2 regions of the Micromonospora sp. NPDC047521 genome follow, and region 1 is predicted to be linked to the other one. Evidence: riboswitches for the same ligand, from Rfam matches in the RefSeq annotation. Region 1 holds a riboswitch; the other holds the start of a gene.

Region 1 (9,564 bases):
GCCCGGGATCGTCCGCCGGGTGGAGGCCGGGCACCGGCTGCGGCTGGTCGTGGCCAGCTCCGACCAGGCGTACACCACGCCTGCCGCGCCCACCGTCTACACGGTGGCGGCGGACGGCGCCGTCAGCCTGCCCACTGTCGACGGCGAGCCCATCCCCACCACGGCGACGGTCTGGCGCTGGGTGCTCGCCGGCCTGCTGGCGGCGATCGCGGTCGGGCTCGTCGTGGTCGTGGCAGTGGTCCGCCGCCGGCACCGCCGCCAGGACCGTTCGGTGCATCCGCAGTACGCGGACACCCCGCTGGCCGTGCGCGCACTGCGCAAGGAGTACGCGGACGGCTTCGTGGCGGTGTCGAACGTGGACTTCGAGGTGCATCCGGGTCAGGTGGTGGGTCTGCTCGGGCCGAACGGAGCCGGCAAGACCACCACTTTGCGGGTGCTGATGGGGCTGACCCAGCCGACCGCCGGGGAGATCTACGTCTTCGGCCGGCGGCTGGTGCCCGGTTCACCGGTGCTGTCCCGGATCGGCGCGCTGGTGGAGGGGCCAGGCTTCCTGCCGCACCTGTCGGGGCTGGACAACCTGAGGGCGTACTGGAAGGCCACCGGGCGGCCGTGGGAGGACGCGCACTTCGACGAGGCGCTGGAGATCGCCGGGCTGGGCGACTCCGTGCACCGGAAGATCAAGAACTACAGCCACGGGATGCGCCAGCGACTGGCCATCGCCCAGGCCATGCTGGGCCTTCCCGAGCTGCTGGTGTTGGACGAGCCGACCGACGGGCTCGACCCGCCGCAGATCGCCGAGATGCGCCGGGTGCTCCAGCGGTACGCCACCGACGGCCGGGCGGTGCTGGTCTCCAGCCACCTGCTGGCCGAGGTGGAGCAGACCTGCACGCACGCGGTGGTGGTGAACAAGGGCCGCATCGTGGCGTCCGGGCCGGTGGAGGAGATCGTGGGTGAGTCGCCGAGTGTGCTGTTCGACGTCACCGACCCGGTGGCGGCGCGGGCGGTGCTGGACCGGCTGCACGGGGTGACGGTGCTGCCGGAGAGCGACGGTCAGCTGGTTGTCGACACCAACGGCACGGCCCGCAGCGAGGTGGTGGCCGAGCTGGTACGCGCCGGCATCGGGGTGGACCGGGTGGTGCCGCGGCGGCGCCTGGAGGACGCGTTCCTCGCCCTGGTGGGCGAGAACTCTCGGGGAAGCGGTGACCGCTGATGGTTGTCTCTGGCGCGGGTGAGGCACGCGGCTACCGGCCGTCGGCCACCATGCCGTTCGCGGCGGAGTTCCGCAGGCAGGCGTCGCGGCGGCGGACCCAGCTGGCGCTCGGTTTCATGGTGCTGCTGCCGCTGATCATCCTGATCGCGTTCCAGTTCAACTCCGGTGGCGACGACGACAACGGCAACAACGAGTTCGCCAGCCTGGTCGACCTGGCCACCTCGGGCGGCCTCAACTTCACCCTGTTCTCGATCTTCGTGTCGGCGTCGTTCCTGCTGGTGGTGGTAGTCGCGCTGTTCTGCGGCGACACGGTGGCGAGCGAGGCGAGCTGGGGGAGCCTGCGGTACCTGCTTGCGATCCCGGTGCCCCGGGCCCGGCTGTTGACGGTGAAGCTGGTGGTCGCGCTCGCGTACTCGGGTCTGGCCCTGCTGCTGCTTGCCGGCACGGCACTTGTCGCCGGCACCCTGCGCTACGGCTGGTCGCCGCTGCGCAGCACTGTCGCGGCCGAGCTGGAGCCGACCGAGGGGCTGCTCCGGTTGCTGGCCGTGCTGGGCTACCTGGCGGTCGTACTCCTGGTGGTGGCCGGGTTGGCCTTCCTGCTGTCGGTGACGACGGACGCCGCGCTCGGCGCCGTCGGTGGTGCCGTGCTGCTGTGGATCCTGTCGAGCATCCTCGACCAGATCACCGCCCTGGGCGCGCTGCGGGACTTCCTGCCCACCCACTTCAGCACCGCCTGGCTGGGGCTGCTCTCGACGCCCGTGCAGACCGACGACGTGGTACGCGGCTGCATCTCCGCGATCAGCTACGCGACGCTGTTCTGGGGGTTGGCGTTCTGGCGTTTCACCCGCAAGGACATCACCTCATAGCGGGGCCGTTCGCCAGGCGCTGACGCCGATCCGGCCCGTGTTGCCCACGTCGATCGGCCCGTCCGGGTCGACGTCCTGGGCCGGCTGCCCGGCGGAGGGCGCGACCCGCAGGTACGCCCCTGCGGTGGCCCGCACGGTCGCGTCGGTGACCAGGTTGCGCCACAGCACCACGGCGGTGGCTCGCTCACCGGCTGTCAGCGTGATCTGCTGCGGCGGCTGGTCGAAGCCCGACGTGATCTCCTTCGCGCCGTTGACGACCCGCAGAATGATCGGCTTGCTCCGCTCGTTGAGGACCCACACCACCGGGTACCCGTTGAGCTGGTAGGGGCGGTCACCGCAGTTGACCAGCTCCAGGCCGAGGGCGCGCAACCCCATCGCCGCGTCCCCTCCGGTGGACCGGATCCGAACGCCGGACTCCGGGCACTCGGCCACCGCCTCGGCGCTGGCCGACGGGGTGGGGCTCGGCGGGTTCGGCGGCCGGCCCGTGGGGTCCCCGCCCGCGTCCCGATGTTCGTCGGTGGTGCAGGCGGCGAGCAGGAGAGCCGCCGCGGCCGCTGCGCTGGCCCGTCGCAGTGCTGCCGTGATCATTTGCCGATCTTCGCCCACGGAGGCGTTCCACCGCTGCCCGGCCCCTCGCAGGTCGCCCGGGTGCCGACCCGCTGTCCGCTGTGCGGGCCCTGTAGAGCTGCCCCAGATCCGGGGCGGCGCTGCCCCCGGCCGGCGGGCGGGACTCCTGGTGCGCCTGTGGAGCTGAATCGTTTGCGACATCGCTCGCCCTTGTTCACGTGTCGCGGTCGGATGATCCTCCGCCGGGTCGGTCAAGACGTTCGTCGCCCACTGCCGGAACTGCACTGCGGGGCGAGGTTGTAGACCTTGACCTCACGCCGCACCTGCCGACCGTCTTCCGCGCGAACTACTGATTCAGAATTAGTAGTTGCCTCGGTCACCTCCTCGTCGGCCAGCACTCGGCGCATGATCTGCAGCCGCGGCATCTCTTTCGCGGCTCGACCAGCTGCCCCACCTCCGGGGCAGCTCGACAGGCTGTACGGGCCGCGTGACAGGCTGTACCGTCACTCCGGGAGCGCTCCCATGGCCCGCGTGGCGCGCCACCGAGGCCGCTCGTCGCCCAGGGGTCTGACCCTGGCATGTTTCGACCGGGGATTTTCCCACCAGCAAAGAAGTTGTGACCGCTGCCGACTCCATGCCCCATCATAGGTAAACATCGATGTTCATCTATGGAGGTCTCCATGAACGTCTCTCGGCTCGGCGGGCCGACCCTGTCCCTGTTCCGCATCGTGATCGGGCTGCTGTTCGCGTTGCACGGCGTGTCCTCGGTCTTCGGGTTGTTCGGCGGCAACCCGATGACCGGCAAGGCGGTACCGCTCGGCACCTGGCCGGGCTGGTGGGCCGCCCTCATCCAGCTCGTCTGCGGCGCGCTGGTGCTGGTCGGGCTCTTCACCCGACCCGCCGCGCTTCTCGCCTCCGGCTCGATGGCGTACGCCTACTTCGTCGTGCACCAGCCCGACGGCCTGCTGCCGCTGCGCAACGGCGGTGAACAGGCAGCGCTCTTCTGCTGGTCGTTCCTGCTGGTCGCCGCACTCGGCTCGGGCCCGTGGGCGCTCGACGCGCTGCTCTTCCGTCGTCGCGGCGAAGCGCCGTCGCCGTCGGTGGCCGAACCCAGCCCCGTGTCCGTCTGACCGCACCCGTGTCCGCGCGGCGTCGGAGCCTCGACGAGGCGGCTCCGACGCCGCGCCCGGGCGGTGGCACCGTCGACGTGCGGCCGTCGACGACCCAGCCCCGGAGCCGAGGATGCGACGTCAGGCCGGCGGGCGTGGGGTGAGGACAGCGTCCAGCAGGCCTGGGTAGAGCTGGTCCAGCTCGTCGCGGCGCAGCCGCACGTAGCGGCTGGTGCCGGCGGCGCGCGTGCGGGTCAGGCCCGCCTCGCGCAGCACCTTGAGGTGGTGGCTGCGGGTCGCCTTGGAGACGCCGAAGTCGAGGGTGCCGCAGGCTGCCTCGCCGTCCTCGGCGAGTGCCCGCACCATCTGCAACCGCACGTCGTCCGCGAGGGCGGCGAGGACGGCGGTGACCGGTACGTCGGTCAGGTCGGGTTCGTGCGGCTCCATGTGACCAGTGTAACCGTTGTTCGACAATTGTCGAACAAGCTCCTACTGTCAGTTCCGTTGGTTCGACGATACTCGAACATTGGAGCTGACGATGCGATCCCGCGCCGCCGCCTACCCGCTGCTCGCCGTGGTCGGCTGGGGAGTGATGTTCCCCGTCCTGGCCAGCGCGCTGACCCGGGTCGACCCGCTCAACCTCACCACCGCCCGATACCTGCTGGCCGCCGCCGTCCTGGTCGGCCTCCTGCTGCTCCGCGAGGGTGCCGGCGCGCTGCGCCACGGCGGCCGGGCGGTCGAGGTGGTGGTGCTCGGAGTCGTCGGGTTCGCCGGGTTCAACCTGCTCACCAACCTGGCCCTCGAGCACGCCGCCCCACAGCAGATCTCCCTCTTCGTGGCCACCACCCCGGTGATCACCCAGCTCGTCCGGTGGGTCCGCGACGGCGTACGCCCCAAGCCCCTCCTGCTGGCCCTCTCCCTGGTGGCGCTTCTCGGCGTCGGCCTGGTGATCACCCGCGGCAGCCTGGCCGGTCTCGGTCAGTTCGGCCTCGGCGGCCTGATGATGATCGGCGCGGTGCTCGGCTGGGGCGTCTACACCCACGGCGCCAGCCGGTTCGGTGACTGGTCCCCGCTGCGCTTCACGACGCTTACCGCGCTCTCCGGCACCGCCGCCATGCTCGCCGCGAGCATCGGCGCCGACGCCGTCGGCTGGCAGCACGCGCCGGCCGCCGCCGACGTCGTGGCGGTCGCCCCGCAGTTGGCGTACGCAGTGGTAGTGGGCGCCGTGATCGCCGTCCTGGCCTGGAACACAGGTGTGCAGCGGCTCGGCGCCGCGAACGCCGCGCTGTTCATGAATCTGGTCCCGGTCACCACGTTCGCGGTGCAGATCGCCCGTGGCTACCGGCCCGACCCGGTCGAGCTGGTCGGCGCCGCGATCACCATCGCCGCCCTGGTCGCCGCGAACCTGGCCAACAGGGCACGGACCCGGACGTCGTCCCTGCCGCAGCCGACCGCCGTCACGGACCCGACAGCTGTGGTCGACCCGGTCGCGGTGGCCGCCCGCTGACCCACTCCCTGGGATGCCCGGTGGAGGCCACGGGCAACGTTGCCTAGACTCGACCGCACAACTGCATACCTCATCCAGAGGGGCTGAGGGATACGGCCCGACGACGCCCCGGCAACCACCCCGCGCGCTCACCGCTGAGCGACAGGCGGGGCAGGTGCCAATTCCGTCCCCGCCGCACCGTGCGATGCGGGGAAAGATGAGAGGACTCTCGACATGACGTCGACGATCGTCGCCCCAGGTATCGACACCTCCGCCAGCCCCGCCCGCGCCCTGGTCTGCCGCGCCTGTTCGGCCCGCTACCCGCTCGCCGCCCAGCACGCCTGCTACGAGTGTTTCGGCCCGCTGGAGGTCGACTACGACACCGCCGCCCTGGCCACTGTCACCCGCGAGCAGATCGAGGCCGGCCCGGACAACATCTGGCGGTACGCCGCGCTGCTGCCCGCCGGTCAGGACCCGGCCACCCGGGTCACCCTCAACCCGGGCCTGACCCCGCTGGTGGCGGCCCCGAACCTCGCCGCCGAGCTGGGGATCACCGCGCCGCTCTGGGTCAAGGACGACAGCGCCAACCCGACCCACTCGTTCAAGGACCGGGTCGTCTCGGTGGCGCTCACCGCCGCGAAGGCGCTCGGCTTCACCAGGTTCGCCTGCGCGTCGACGGGCAACCTGGCCAACTCGGTGGCCGCGCACGGCGCCCGCGCCGGGGTGCCGTCGGTGGTCTTCATCCCCAGTGACCTGGAGCAGGGCAAGGTCATCACCACCGCCGTCTACGGCGGCGAGCTGGTCGCCATCGACGGCTCGTACGACGACGTCAACAGGCTCTGCGGTGAGCTGGTGGAGACCGACGAGTTCGAGGACACGGCGTTCGTCAACGTCAACGTCCGTCCGTACTACGCGGAGGGCTCCAAGACCCTCGGCTACGAGGTGGCCGAGCAGCTCGGCTGGCGGATCCCGGCGCAGGTGGTCATCCCGATGGCCAGCGGCGAACTGCTCACCAAGATTGACAAGGCGTTCTCCGAGCTTGTCGAGATCGGCCTGGTCGAGGCGCCTGCCGGCGGCTGGAAGGTCTTCGGCGCCCAGTCGGCCGGCTGCAACCCCATCGCCACCGCCCTGCACGCCGGCACCGACACGATCACCCCGGTCAAGCCGACAGGCATCGCCAAGTCGCTGAACATCGGCGACCCGGCCGCCGGCCTCTACGCCCTGGAGGCGGTCCGCCGCACCGGCGGATGGATGGAGTACGTGGACGACGACGAGATCCGTGCCGGCATCCGTGACCTGGCCCGCACCACTGGTGTCTTCGCCGAGACCGCCGGTGGGGTCACCGTGGCGGTGCTGCGCAAGCTCGTCGAGTCCGGCCGGCTGGACCCGGCGGCGGAGACCGTCGTCTTCAACACGGGCGAGGGCCTCAAGACCATCGACGCGGTGGCCGGGCAGGTCGGGCCGACCCACCACATCAAGCCCTCCCTGCGCGCCGCCCGGGACGCCGGCCTGCTCGGCTGACCGCCCCGCCTGGGCGATCCGCCGGGTAACTGGGTTTTCGCTGTGAGTGTGGAAAACCCGTCGCTCTGGACTTGACGGCAGGAACCGGACGGCGCAAGATGCTCCGTGCGGGAGGGCATTTCGCCGGAGACTTTTGAAGTTCTTGCGACCCAACGCCGGAGGCGTTGTGCGAGTGTCCCTCCCGACCACGTCCGATCGGGCCAGCGGGTAAATCGCTGGCCCGATCGCTTTTCCGGTGCCAGTCTCGCCCGCATGAGCATCACGATCGCGTCCTTCGACGGCACCGACCGGGCCGCGGTCGACGAGGCGTACCGGATCGGCGCGGCGGCAAACGACGTGGACCTGCCGGACTTTCCGCCGTTCTGCCGGCGTCGCTTCGACGCGATGTTCCACACGCCGATGCCCGGCACCGAGTCGCTCTGGGCGCTGGCCCGCCTGGACGGCGTACCGGCCGGCTACCTCCAGCTGGACCTGCCCTACCTCGACAACACCGAGAACGCCACAGCCGATCTGACGGTGCATCCGGAGCTGCGGCGCCGGGGCGTCGGCCGGGCCCTGCACGAGTACGGGGTACGCCTGCTGCGCGAGCGCGGACGTAAGCGGGTCGTCGCGATGGCCGTCTCCGCGCTGCCCGACGGGCCGGCCCGAAGCGTCGCGGGCGACGCGTTCGCCGCCACCACGGGTGCCCGGCCCGCGCTTGCCGAGGTGCGTCGGCGTCTCGCGGTCGCCGACATCGACCGGATCGCGTTGCGGGCGGCGCTCGCCGAGGCCACGCCGCGGGCCGAGGGCTACCGGTCGGTCTGCTGGCGGGGCTCCACCCCGCAGGAGTACGTCGCGGACATCGCCTACCTCGACGGCCGGTTGCTGACTGACGCGCCAATGGGCGACGTGCAGTGGGAGCCGGAGCAGGTGGACGCCGAACGCATCAGGGGAAACGAACGGTCGCTTGACGCCCGTGGCCGGCGGCGCTACCACCTCGGGATGCGGCACGAGGAGTCCGGGCGGCTTGTCGCGTGGACCCTGCTCGACGTCGGTGCCAACGCCGACTGGCACGCCTACCAGCAGATCACCATCGTCGACCCCGCCCACCGCGGGCATCGGCTCGGCCTCATCGCCAAGGCGGAGAACCTGCACCACCTGCTCACCCACGAGCCGGCGGTACGCGTCATCGACACCTTCAACGCCGCGAGCAACAGTTACATGGTGGCGATCAACGAGCAGCTCGGCTTCCGCCCGGTGGACGCCTGGACCGACTGGCAGCTGACCCTCTGACGGAGATCGGTGCTACTGCTCGCGGACCTGACTCAGGCATGCGCCGCTGTCGGGCATTCGCGCTACTGCTCGCGGACCTGACTCAGGCATGATGGCGAGCATGACGGAGACCCCGCATCCCCTGTACGACAGGCACGCCGACACCCTCAACCGTGCGCTGACCGCGATCACGGAGCGGGGCTACTGGTCCGCCTATCCCGAATCCCCAAGCCCCCGGGTGTACGGCGAGAACGCCGCCGCCGACGGCAGGGCCGCCTTCGAGGCGTACCTCGGTGGTGACTTTCCCCTCGACCAGCCGGGCACCGGCGCGCGGGTCGCCACCGAGGCCAGCCCGTTCGGGGTGGAGCTGGCGGTGCGCTACCCGCACGCCGGCGTCGACGAGCTGATCCGCGCCGCCTCCGCCGCGCTGCCCGCGTGGCGTGACGCCGGCCCGCAGGCCCGGGTGGGTGTCTGCCTGGAGATCCTCGACCGGCTGCACAAGCACATCTTCGAGCTGGCCAACGCGGTGCAGTTCACCAGCGGGCAGGCGTTCGTGATGGCCTTCCAGGCCGGCGGCGCGCACGCCCTGGACCGGGCGTTGGAGTCGCTGGCGTACGCGTACGCCGAGATGACCAGGCACCCGGGGACGGCCGGCTGGGAGAAGGCCGCCGGCAAGGGCGACCCGCTGCGGATGACCAAGACGTTCCACGTGGTGCCGCGCGGGGTGGCGCTGGTGATCGGCTGCAACACCTTCCCGACCTGGAACTCGTACCCCGGGCTGTTCGCTTCGCTGGTCACCGGCAACCCGGTGATCGTCAAGCCGCACCCGCGCGCGGTGCTGCCGCTTGCCATCACGGTGAAGTACGCCCGGGAGGTGCTCGCCGAGGCCGGGTTCGACCCGAACCTGATCCTGCTGGCGGCCGAGGCGCCAGGTGAGAAGCTCGCCAGCGACCTCGCCCTGCACCGGTCCGTCAAGATCGTCGACTTCACGGGCTCCACCGAGTACGGCGACTGGCTGGAGACGCACGCCCGGCAGGCGTCTGTCTACACCGAGAAGGCCGGCCTGAACACCGTCGTCATCGACTCCACCGACGACTTCGCCGGCATGTGCCGCAACCTCGGCTTCACCCTGACCCTCTACAGCGGTCAGATGTGCACCACCTCGCAGAACATTCTCATCCCCGCCGGCGGCATCGAGACGGACCAGGGGCACAAGAGCTTCGACGAGGTGGCCGGCGGGATCGCCGCTGCGGTAGGCAAGCTGACCGCTGACCCCGCCCGGGGCGTCGAGCTGACCGGCGCCATCGTCAACGACGGGGTGCTGGAACGGCTCTCCGACGTGACCAAGGTGGGCGAGCCGGTGCTGGAGTCGCGCGCCGTGGCCCACCCGTCGTACGCCGACGCGGTGGTGCGTACCCCGACGATCGTGAAGTTGACCGCCGACGACGCGGAGACGTACGGCCGGGAGTGGTTCGGGCCGATCTCCTTCGCCATCGCCACCGACTCCACAGCCCACAGCCTGGAGCTGCTGCGCCGGACCGTCGGCGAGAAGGG
Region 2 (9,564 bases), on a different contig from region 1:
GTCGGCCGTGCCGCAACCGCCTGTCGATCCAGTTGACGACGTGCGTCAGCGGGACCGTCAACGCCAGGTAGAAGAGCCCGGCGAGCAGCAGCGCGGACTCGTTGCCGGTGGTGGCCGCGTAGTCCTGTCCGATCCGGAACAGCTCCCGCTGGCTGGCCACCAGCCCGAGGAAGTAGACAAGGCTGGAGTCCTTGATCAACGCGATGAGCTGGTTCACCCAGGCGGGCAGCACCCGCCGGATGCCCTGCGGGATGATCACCAGCCGCATCGCGTCGGCCCAGGAGAAACCCAGGGCACGGGCGCCCTCCAACTGGGCGGCCTCCACCGACTGGATGCCGGAGCGGAAGATCTCCCCGATGTACGCCGCCGCGATCAACGACAGCGCCAGGATGCCCAGCGGGTACGGGTCCGGCCCCCAGATCTCCATGCCCAGCGGCGCCAGCCCGACCCCGATCAGCAGGATCGTCGCGGCGGCCGGCAGGCCCCGGAACACGTCCGTGTAGACCCGCGCCGGCCAGCGCAGCCACCGGGTGCGGGAGATGCCGGCGACGGCCAGCAGCAGGCCCAGCACCGAGCCGAGCAGGGCGGCGGAGACCGCCAGGATCAGCGTGTTCGGCAGCCCGACGGTAAGCATCTCGGGCAGCGCCTCACGCATGGCCTCGGCGTCGAAGAACGTCTCCCACAGGGTGCTCAACGGATCCATCGGTCGCCTCTCCTGCCGCCCCGCTCGCTCGTCACCGGTTACCGCTCAGGACGCGGTCGACGCGGACGCGGACGGCGCCACCGACGCGGACGCCGACGGCGCCACCGACGCGGACGGCGCCGCGACCGCGCCGCTGCCCGGCGTGAAGTCCGCCGGGATCGGCCGACCCGGGTAGTACTGCGCCTGCAGACGGCTCCAGGTGCCGTCCGCGATGACCTCGTCGAGGGCCTTGTTCAGCGCCTCGCGCAGCTTGTCGCCGCCCTTGGCCACGGCGTACGCGGTAGGCGCCGGGCTGAGCTGCTTGGCCGCCACGGTGATCTTGCCGTTGCTGTCGGCTGCCGACTTCTCGCCGATCTCCGCCGGGGCGATCCACGCGTCGGCGGTGCCGGCCTTGAGCTGGTTGATCGCGCCGTTGTAGTCCGGCACCCGCACCGGGTCGAGCTGCTTGCCTGTGGCGTAGTCGTCCTGGACGGTGCCCTGCACCACCACGACCCGCTTGCCTGTCAACTGGTCGAAGCTGGTGATCGGCGAGCCGGCCGGGACGTCCAGGCCGAAGTAGCCGAAGTCGTAGCCGTTGCCGAAGTCGACTGTCTTCTTGCGCGCCTCGGTGATGGTGATCGAGGAGCTGCCGACGTCGAACTTGTGGTTGTTGACCTGGCTGAGCAGGGCGGAGAAGTCGGTACCGACGAACTCGACGGTCAGGCCGAGCTTGCCGGCCACCGCGGTCAGCAGGTCGTTGTCGAAGCCGGTGAACCTACCGTCCTTGAGGTAGACGTTCGGCGGGGCGTCGGTGAGCGTGCCGGCGCGCAGGACACCCGGCCGCGCCAGGCCGTACGGGTTGGCGGAGGCGTCGGTCGAGGCGTCGTCGCCGCAGGCGGTAAGCGCGGTCGCGGCCAGGATGGTGGCCGCGCCCAGGGCGGCGACACGGGTCAGGGCAGGAAGGAATCGCACAGGTCTCTCCGATGGGGTGCGCCGCGGCGGGTACGCGCCGCGGACGGTGCGCCCGATGGGCGTACCGCTGGAAAAGTGGTGTGAGAAGAGGGACGCGTCAGAGCGAGGCGCGGCGGCGACACGCCGCGCTGCACATTCGCATCATGTCCACGTGCCGACGCCTGGTCAGTGCCGCCGAGAGGCGGCCGACGCGGAGATCCGCGAGGTCGGCCGGTGGGATGGAGCTGAGGATGCGCATACGGTCTCCCGGGTCTGTGCTGACCTGGGTGCCAGGCCACGCTTGCACCGACGTCCTGCCGGTGCCTGGTCTTCACCCGGGGCACCCCACCGCGGAGGAGGGTTGCCGGCCAGCGAGCCGGGGCTTCGCGCTGGCGCTCATGACCTGCGCCGAGGCTAGCAGCCGGAACCGGTGGGTCGTCCAGCCGTTATGACCACGCTCACCGTCCGCGACGGCCGTCGACCGGCAGGTCAACCGGCGTGCACGTGCGGGCGGCGGCGAGGGTCGGGCTCCTGGCGGCGCAGGATCTCCCGGGTGACCGGGGCGATCGCGCCCTGCCCGAACGCCAGGTAGCGCAGCAGGTTGCGAACCGGGCCGCCCTCGGTCCACTCGAAGTAGATGTGGGGGCGACGCCGGCTCCGGTCGCGGATCTCCAGCAGCAGGGCGGCGAGCGCGCTGGGCACCGAGGAACTGGCCAGACTGAGCACCTGGTAGCTGTCGTGCGCCACGCTGCCGCGGACCAGCAGCGCTGTCTCGAAGTCCGACGGGTCGGTGACGTGCACCTCGACGAAGATGACGTCGCCGTCGTCGGGAAAGTCGTTGTCCGCCATGGTCTGGGCCAGCTTGGCGCGGTACTCGGCCGGGTCCCGGCGCTCCGGCTCGTGCGCGACGAGGCGGATCCGGCGGGTGGCCCGCTCGTCGATCATCCGGGCCGCTGCCGGGTCCAGCTCCACGTGGTCGACCCGCAGCTCGTAGGCCCGCATCAGTCGGGACAGCACCGACACCAGGATCATCCCGCCGATGAAGCACGCCGCGATCTTGACGCCGTCGGGGCGTTGCACGACGTTCGCCACTGTCGTGTACACGAAGATCACCGCGATGGTCCCGAACGCGAGGGTCCGGCCCCGCTGCCGCCGTCGCCGCGCCGCGAGGGTCACCGCCGTCGCCGCCGAGGTGATCAACACCAGGACCCCTGTGGCGTACGCGCCGCCCTGCGCGTCCACGCTGGCGTCGAAGATCACCGTGATCAGGAACGCCACTGTGGTGAAGACCAGGACCAGCGGGCGTACGGCCCGGGCCCAGGTCGGAGCCATGCCGTAGCGGGGCAGATAGCGGGGTACGAGGTTGAGCAGACCGGCCATCGCCGAGGCGCCCGCGAACCAGAGGATCCCGATGGTGGACAGGTCGTAGACGGTGCCGAACACCTCGCCGAGGTGCTGGTGCGCCAGGTAGGCCAGTGCCCGGCCGTTCGCCGGGCCGCCCGCCTGGAACGCCTCTGGTGGGATCAGCACAGTGGTGGTCACGCTGCTGGTGAGCAGGAAGACGCTCATGATCGTCGCGGCGGTGGTGAGGAGCCGGCGCGCGCCTCGGATCCGGCCCGACGGTCGCTCCTCGGAGTCCCGCCGGTCACCACGGATGTGCGGCATCACGGCCACCCCGGTCTCGAAACCGGACAGGCCCAGCGCCAGTTTCGGGAAGACCAGCAGGGACAGTCCGACCACCAGCAGGGGGTCGCCGTGCCCGGTGGTCAGTGCGGTGCCCCAGTCCGCGACAGCGCTCGGGTGCGTCGCCACCCGCCACAACGCGTCGGCGATCACCACTGCGTTCAGCGTCAGGTAGACAGCCACCAGGACGACCGCGATCCCGATCGCCTCACCGAATCCCTTGAGGAACACCGCGCCCAGCAACGCCACCAACAGCAGCGTGAGCGGCAGCTCGTGTCCCTTGAGCGCGCCGGGCAGGAACGGATTCTCGTCGATGTGGGCGGTCGCGTCCGCCGCCGACAGGGTGATGGTGATGATGAAGTCGGTCGCCGCGAACCCCAGCAGCACCAGCACGAGCAGCTTGCCCTGCCAGTAGTTCAGTAGACGGACCAGCATCGCGATGGAGCCCTCACCGTGCGGGCTCTCCACCGCCACCCGCCGGTACACGGGCAGCGCGCCCAGCAACGTCACAAGCACCAGCACCAGAGTCGCCACCGGCGACAGCACCCCGGCGGCCAGCGCCGCGATTCCGGGCTGGTAGCCGAGCGTCGAGAAGTAGTCGACACCGGTCAGGCACATCACCCTCCACCAGGGGTGCTGCCGGTCCCGCCGCGGGCGGCCGTGCGGACCGGGGTGCCGCCCGGCCCGCTCCGTTCCGCCGCCGAGCAGCCAGCCGCGCAGCCGCCCGGCGCGCCTGTCGACCCGCACCGGCGCTTCCCCCGTCCTCCGCCCCTGCTCACCGCGAGTATCCGCCCGGTCGTACGCGCCCGTCCGCAGGTACGCCGAACCCGTCTGTGCCTGTCCGGCCGTCCCGGCGGTCGGACGGGTTTCGGCCCCGGGGCAGGGGGGATGCAGCGCCTCCGGCGCCCCGCACCGATCCGCCCGCTCGGGCCGAGGCCGCCGGACGCGATGCCACCGGGGAGGGAGCGGCTCATGGTCGGCGGCCGTCGCTTGCGCCCGGGTGGTGGCTTCGGCCGTCAGCTCGACGAGCACGCGACAGCCGTCGGCGTACCGCCGCCACCCGCGCCGGCCCCGCCCGCCGGTGGCATGGTGGAGAGCGCCGTCTACATCCGGGGACACCGCTTCGCCTCGCCGGCCGGCCTCGCCGAGACGTACCGCTGCCTCCAGGAGCAGGACGACGCGATGGCCTGGATCGGGCTTTACCGGCCCGACATCGACCAGATCACCTCACTGGCCCGGGAGTTCCGGCTGCACGACCTGGCGGTCGAGGACGCCATCAACGCCCACCAGCGGCCCAAGCTCGAACGGTACGGCGAGACCCTGTTCGTGGTGCTGCGCGCCGCCCGATACGACGACAGGCGCGAGGAGGTCGAGTTCTCCGAGCTGCACCTGTTCATCGGGCCGGGGTTCGTGGTCACCGTCCGGCACGGCGAGGCGCCCGACCTGGCCGCCGTACGCCGTCGACTGGAGACCGACGCGCCGATGCTCGCCCAGGGCCCCGAGGCGGTCCTGTACGCGATCCTCGACCAGGTGGTCGACGGGTACGCGCCGGTGGTGGCCGGACTGGAGAACGACATCGACGAGATCGAGACCCAGGTGTTCGGGGGTGACCCGAACGCCAGCCGGCGCATCTACGGGCTCAGCCGGGAGGTCATCGAGTTCCAGCGGGCCGCCCGTCCGCTGCTCACCATGTTGGACGCGCTCGCGGCCGGCGCGGGCAGCTACGGCACCGACGAGGAACTGCGCAGGTACCTGCGCGACGTCACCGACCACCTGACCCAGGTGGTGGAACGGGTGGACGGGTTCCGGCACCTGTTGCAGAACATCCTCACCGTCAACGCGACACTCGTCTCGCAGCAGCAGAACGAGGAGATGCGCAGCCTCACCGCCGCCAGCTACGCCCAGAACGAGGAGTTGAAGAAGGTCTCGTCCTGGGCCGCGATCCTGTTCGCCCCCACCCTCATCGGCACGGTGTACGGGATGAACTTCGTCCACATGCCGGAGTTGGACTGGCGTTTCGGCTACCTGTTCGCGTTGCTGCTGATGCTGCTCGTGTGCGGCACCCTCTACCTGGTCTTCAAACGGCGCGGTTGGCTCTGAGCCGGTGCGTCGGGGTCACTCGATGCCGCGCAGGATGTGCCGCTCGTCCTCGCTGTCGTCGTCGCCCGCGGCGATCCGGCCGAGCAGCACCGCGGCGGCCCAGATCGTCAGTGGCGTGGCCGCCCCGGTCATCCCGCCGCCGGTCCGGTCGTCCCGGGTCTGGCTCCGCTCCGTGCGCGGTGGCCTGCGCTGAGCCTGCATGGGCCCTGCCTCTCCTCGTCGAAGCCGCCGCGGGCGGCGCGGGCGTAGGCCGCGCCGCCGGGCCGGTCGCCCGCGCGAGCGGGTCGCACCGGTACGGCAGCCATCTCGAACCATCCCACGCCCGGACGCGTCCGCACCGCTTCTTTTCGGTTTCCCGACTGCGGCCCGCCAAACCGGACATTCTCCGCTATCGTCCGCTTTCGGGTCGGCGGTCAGGGCAGCGGGTGGGCGATCCCGCGCGCGTGGTCGGTGAGCGCCGCGCTGACCACTGTCGCGGCCACCGGCAGCACCTCCAGGCAGCGACGCACCGCAGCGGCCATCAGCGCGTTCGGCACCCGCATGGACAGCGTGCAGTGCGGCACCCAGCGGCCCGGCTGGTAGTGCTCGGCCAGGGGGATGCCGGCGGCGGCCAGCCGGTCGTGCACCAGACGATGGTGCGCCAGAAGTTCCGCGGTGGGCGCCGGACCGAGCCAGAGCACCCGGCCGACGAACTGCCCGGCGTGTTGAAATTCGAGTCGCAGCGGGGCGGCCACGACCGTCCCGCGCAGCGCGGCGGCCACCTGTTCCGGGTCGAAGCGGGGCGCCACCGCGAGCGAGACGTGCGGGCGGTGACGCTGCTCCAGCAGCGAGCGCATGCTCTGCACGCCCTCGGCCTCCAGCGCGTCCCACAGCACCCGGATCCGGCGGGTGGCGTCCGGATCCAGGTACAACTCCAACGCCGCGACCACGTGATCACCGTAGCGGCAGAGGTTTGATCGGCCGTGTCGGCGGTACCTGTTCGGAAACCGACCAGGAGGCGTGCGCCGTGGACGTGAGTGACCTGCTGACCGAGACGTACGACAGGCTGCCCGACCTCGTCCGCGCGGCGGTCGACGGCCTGAGCCCGGAGCAACTGCGCCACGAACCCGGACCGGGCGCCAACTCGATCGGCTGGCTGGTCTGGCACCTCACCCGCATCCAGGACCAGGCCGTCGCCGACCTGCTCGACGCCGAGCAGGTCTGGGTCGGCGGCGAGTGGGCAGGCCGCTTCGGCCTCGCCGCCGATCCCGACGACACCGGCTTCGGGCACTCGCCCGCGCAGGTAGCGGCGGTGCGGCCGGAGAGCGCCCAAGCGTTGATCGACTACTACGGCGCGGTGTCGGGGCGTACCCGATCATTTTTGGCCGGGCTGTCCCCGGCGGACCTGGACCGGGTCGTGGACGAGGCGTGGGACCCACCCGTCACCCTCGGCGTGCGGCTGGTCAGCGTGGTCGAGGACGATCTGCAACACGTCGGGCAGGCCGCCTTCGTCCGTGGGCTCCTCGGGGCCGACTGACCCGACGGGCTCAGGGCACGATCACCGCCCTGCCCTCCAGCGTGCCCTCGCGCATCTGGCGGTACGCGTCCGTGGCCTCGTCCAGCGCGAAGGTGGTGGTCTTCGGCCGGATCAGGCCGCGCGCCCCCAGGTCCAGCACCTCCACCAGCTCCGGTCGGCTGCCCCAGTAGGTGGTCGCGATGCTCACCTCGTACGGCACGGAGAAGAACGACACAGGCAGGGTGCCGCCGCCGATTCCCACGATCGTCAGGTCGCCCACGGTACGGGCCACCGCCGCCCCGAGCGTCAGCGTGGCGTCCGCGCCGACGAAGTCCAGCACCACGTCGGCGCCCCTCCCACCGGTGGCGTCCCGGATCTCCTCGGCCGCGCTCGGGCCGGAGGCCACCGTGCGGTCCGCCCCGCACTCCGTGGCCAGTCGCAACGCCTCGGCGCGGTTGTCCACAGCGATCACGCGGGCGGCGGTGGTGGCCTTGAGGATCTGCACGCCCACGTGCCCCAGACCGCCGACCCCGATCACCACGGCCGTGCTTCCCGGCGGGAGCTTCGGCCAGGACCGCCGCACGGCGTGGTACGGGGTGAGCCCGGCGTCGGTGAGCGGTGCGGCCTGCACCGGGTCCAACCCCTCGGGCAGCGGTACGACGTGTCGCGCGTCGGGTACCAGCTCGTACTCGGCCATGCCGCCGTCCAGGCCCAGGCCGCCACCGCCGCCGGGCACCGGCGCGCCGGCCGGGTTCTCGCAGTACGGGTCGATGCCGACCCGGCAACGGGCGCAGGTGCCGCAGCCCCACGGGCCGTAGACAGCGACCGGCTCCCCGACGCGCAGCCCGGTCACGCCGTCGCCGAGGGCGTGCACCCATCCCGCGTTCTCGTGGCCCAACGTGAACGGTGGGTTCCAGGGCACCGACCCCGACTCGAACTCGTCCATCAGGTGAAGGTCGGAGTGGCAGGCACCGGCGCCGCCGATCCGCACCACCACCTGGCCCGGGCCGGGCGTCGGTTGGGCGACCTCGACCAGTTCCGGTTCCGACTTCCAGTCCATCAACCGCAGTGCCCGCATCCGAACGCCCCCCGTCTCTGAGCCTGCGGATGGCTGCCCACTTCGTGGCCCGGCAAACGGGTTCACGTCCGCGCGGTGCGGCTCACCCGATCGGGGTTGAGCCACGCTCACCCCGGCGCGGTGTGCGCCGGGCGCTGCGGAAGGCCTGCACAGCGAGACCTTCACCTGCCAGTTCGGCGGGGCGCGGCGCGGCGCGGACGGCGGACAGCAGCAGCACGAGCGGACGAGGGCCGGCCGACGGGTCGACAGGACCGCCGCCGAGCAGCCGCTCGGCGGTCTCCTGGTCCATCTGATCCGCGTCCATCTCGTGACCCTCAGCGCCGCCCACCTGCGCGGCGTCACATCCGCCAGGTGGGCGGGACGGGAGGCGACACGCGACGGGGCGCATCAGCCCCGTCGAACGCTCGTCGGCTCAGCCCATGGTCTTGCTGCCGTCGATCGCCTCCCGCAGGATGTCGGCGTGCCCGGCGTGCTGGGCGGTCTCGGCGATGAGGTGCAGCAGCACCCGGCGGACCGTCCAGCTGGCCCCCGGCTCGAACCAGGGCGCCTGCGGCAGCGGGTGCGCCATGTCCAGGTCGAGAGTGGCCACCAGCTCGTCGGTGTGCGCGGCCACCGCCTGGAAACGTTCGACCATCCCGGCCAGGGTCTCGCCCGGCGCCATCCGGAACTGACCCACCCAGTCGATCTCGGTGCGCTGCATCGCCTCGGCACCGCCCACGGCGAAGAGCATCCACCGCTCCTCGGTGCCCGCGACGTGCTTGACCAGACCACCCGGGCAGAGCTCGCTGACGGTGCTGCGGGTGGCGGCCTGCTCGTCGGTCAGCCCCTCGACCGTGTGCAGGAGGAAACCCCGGTGCCGGCGCAGGGTCTGTAGCAGGTCGGCCCGTTCCCCGGTGAGCTGCGCGGTGCTGGTCATGGTCACCCCTTTGTCGAAGTCCGTCGCGCGCCAGACTAGGAAGGGGCACCGACATTCCGGCGTCGACACGGCGTCGGCCGGATCGCCAGCGGTTGCCGATCCGCGCGCGGGACTGTCCACTGAATGACATGGGTGTGATTAAGGTGGGCACGTCGTCCTGGGCCGACCAGTCGCTGCTGCGCTCCGGCTGGTACCCGCGCTCGGCCAACACGCCGGCCGCCCGGCTGGCCTTCTACGCCGGCCGGTTCCCCCTGGTCGAGGTGGACACCTCCTACTACGCGGTGCCGGTGCCGGAGACGACCCAGGGCTGGGTCGACGCGACACCCGAGGACTTCACCTTCGACGTCAAGGCGTTCCGCCTCTTCACCGGTCACCCGACGCCTGTCGCCGCGCTGCCCCGTGACCTGCGGCCCGCCTCCGGCCCCGGCCGGGTCCGCCGCCGCGACCTGCCCGAGCAGGTGTACGACGAGCTGTGGGCCCGCTTCCGCGCGGCGCTGGACCCGATCGCCGGCGCCGGCAAGCTGGGCGCGGTGCTGTTGCAGTTCCCGCCGTGGCTGGCGCGTGGCGAGGCGGCCGAGCGCCGCATCGTCGAGCTGGCACAGCGGTGCCGGCCGTGGCGGGTGGCGGTGGAGGTGCGGCACGGGTCCTGGTTCGACGGT

The links. Region 1 has a riboswitch for S-adenosylmethionine ahead of thrC (threonine synthase). Riboswitches for the same ligand answer to the same signal wherever they lie in the genome.
Region 2: linked by a shared signal. The riboswitch ahead of ACZ6N8_RS12595 (ABC transporter substrate-binding protein) and the one ahead of thrC (threonine synthase) in region 1 are both predicted to bind S-adenosylmethionine.

What each region holds. Positions count from the first base shown of each region.
Region 1 covers NZ_JBVJGN010000006.1:268,350-277,913, forward strand. The annotation lists gene ACZ6N8_RS16275 (alpha/beta fold hydrolase) at 1-1,210, shown strand, start outside; gene ACZ6N8_RS16280 (ABC transporter permease) at 1,210-2,076, shown strand; gene ACZ6N8_RS16285 (DUF4232 domain-containing protein) at 2,071-2,664, opposite strand; gene ACZ6N8_RS16290 (DoxX family protein) at 3,324-3,773, shown strand; gene ACZ6N8_RS16295 (ArsR/SmtB family transcription factor) at 3,894-4,199, opposite strand; gene ACZ6N8_RS16300 (DMT family transporter) at 4,291-5,259, shown strand; SAM riboswitch class I at 5,327-5,462, shown strand; gene thrC (threonine synthase) at 5,473-6,759, shown strand; gene ACZ6N8_RS16310 (GNAT family N-acetyltransferase) at 7,012-8,031, shown strand; gene paaN (phenylacetic acid degradation protein PaaN) at 8,132-9,564, shown strand, end outside.
Region 2 covers NZ_JBVJGN010000004.1:398,787-408,350, reverse strand. The annotation lists gene ACZ6N8_RS12600 (amino acid ABC transporter permease) at 1-703, opposite strand, end outside; gene ACZ6N8_RS12595 (ABC transporter substrate-binding protein) at 749-1,654, opposite strand; SAM riboswitch class IV at 1,926-2,037, opposite strand; gene ACZ6N8_RS12590 (APC family permease) at 2,123-4,063, opposite strand; gene corA (magnesium/cobalt transporter CorA) at 4,289-5,416, shown strand; gene ACZ6N8_RS12580 (hypothetical protein) at 5,432-5,617, opposite strand; gene ACZ6N8_RS12575 (2'-5' RNA ligase family protein) at 5,830-6,345, opposite strand; gene ACZ6N8_RS12570 (mycothiol transferase) at 6,423-6,932, shown strand; gene ACZ6N8_RS12565 (NAD(P)-dependent alcohol dehydrogenase) at 6,943-7,989, opposite strand; gene ACZ6N8_RS12560 (hypothetical protein) at 8,072-8,293, opposite strand; gene ACZ6N8_RS12555 (DinB family protein) at 8,402-8,905, opposite strand; gene ACZ6N8_RS12550 (DUF72 domain-containing protein) at 9,034-9,564, shown strand, end outside.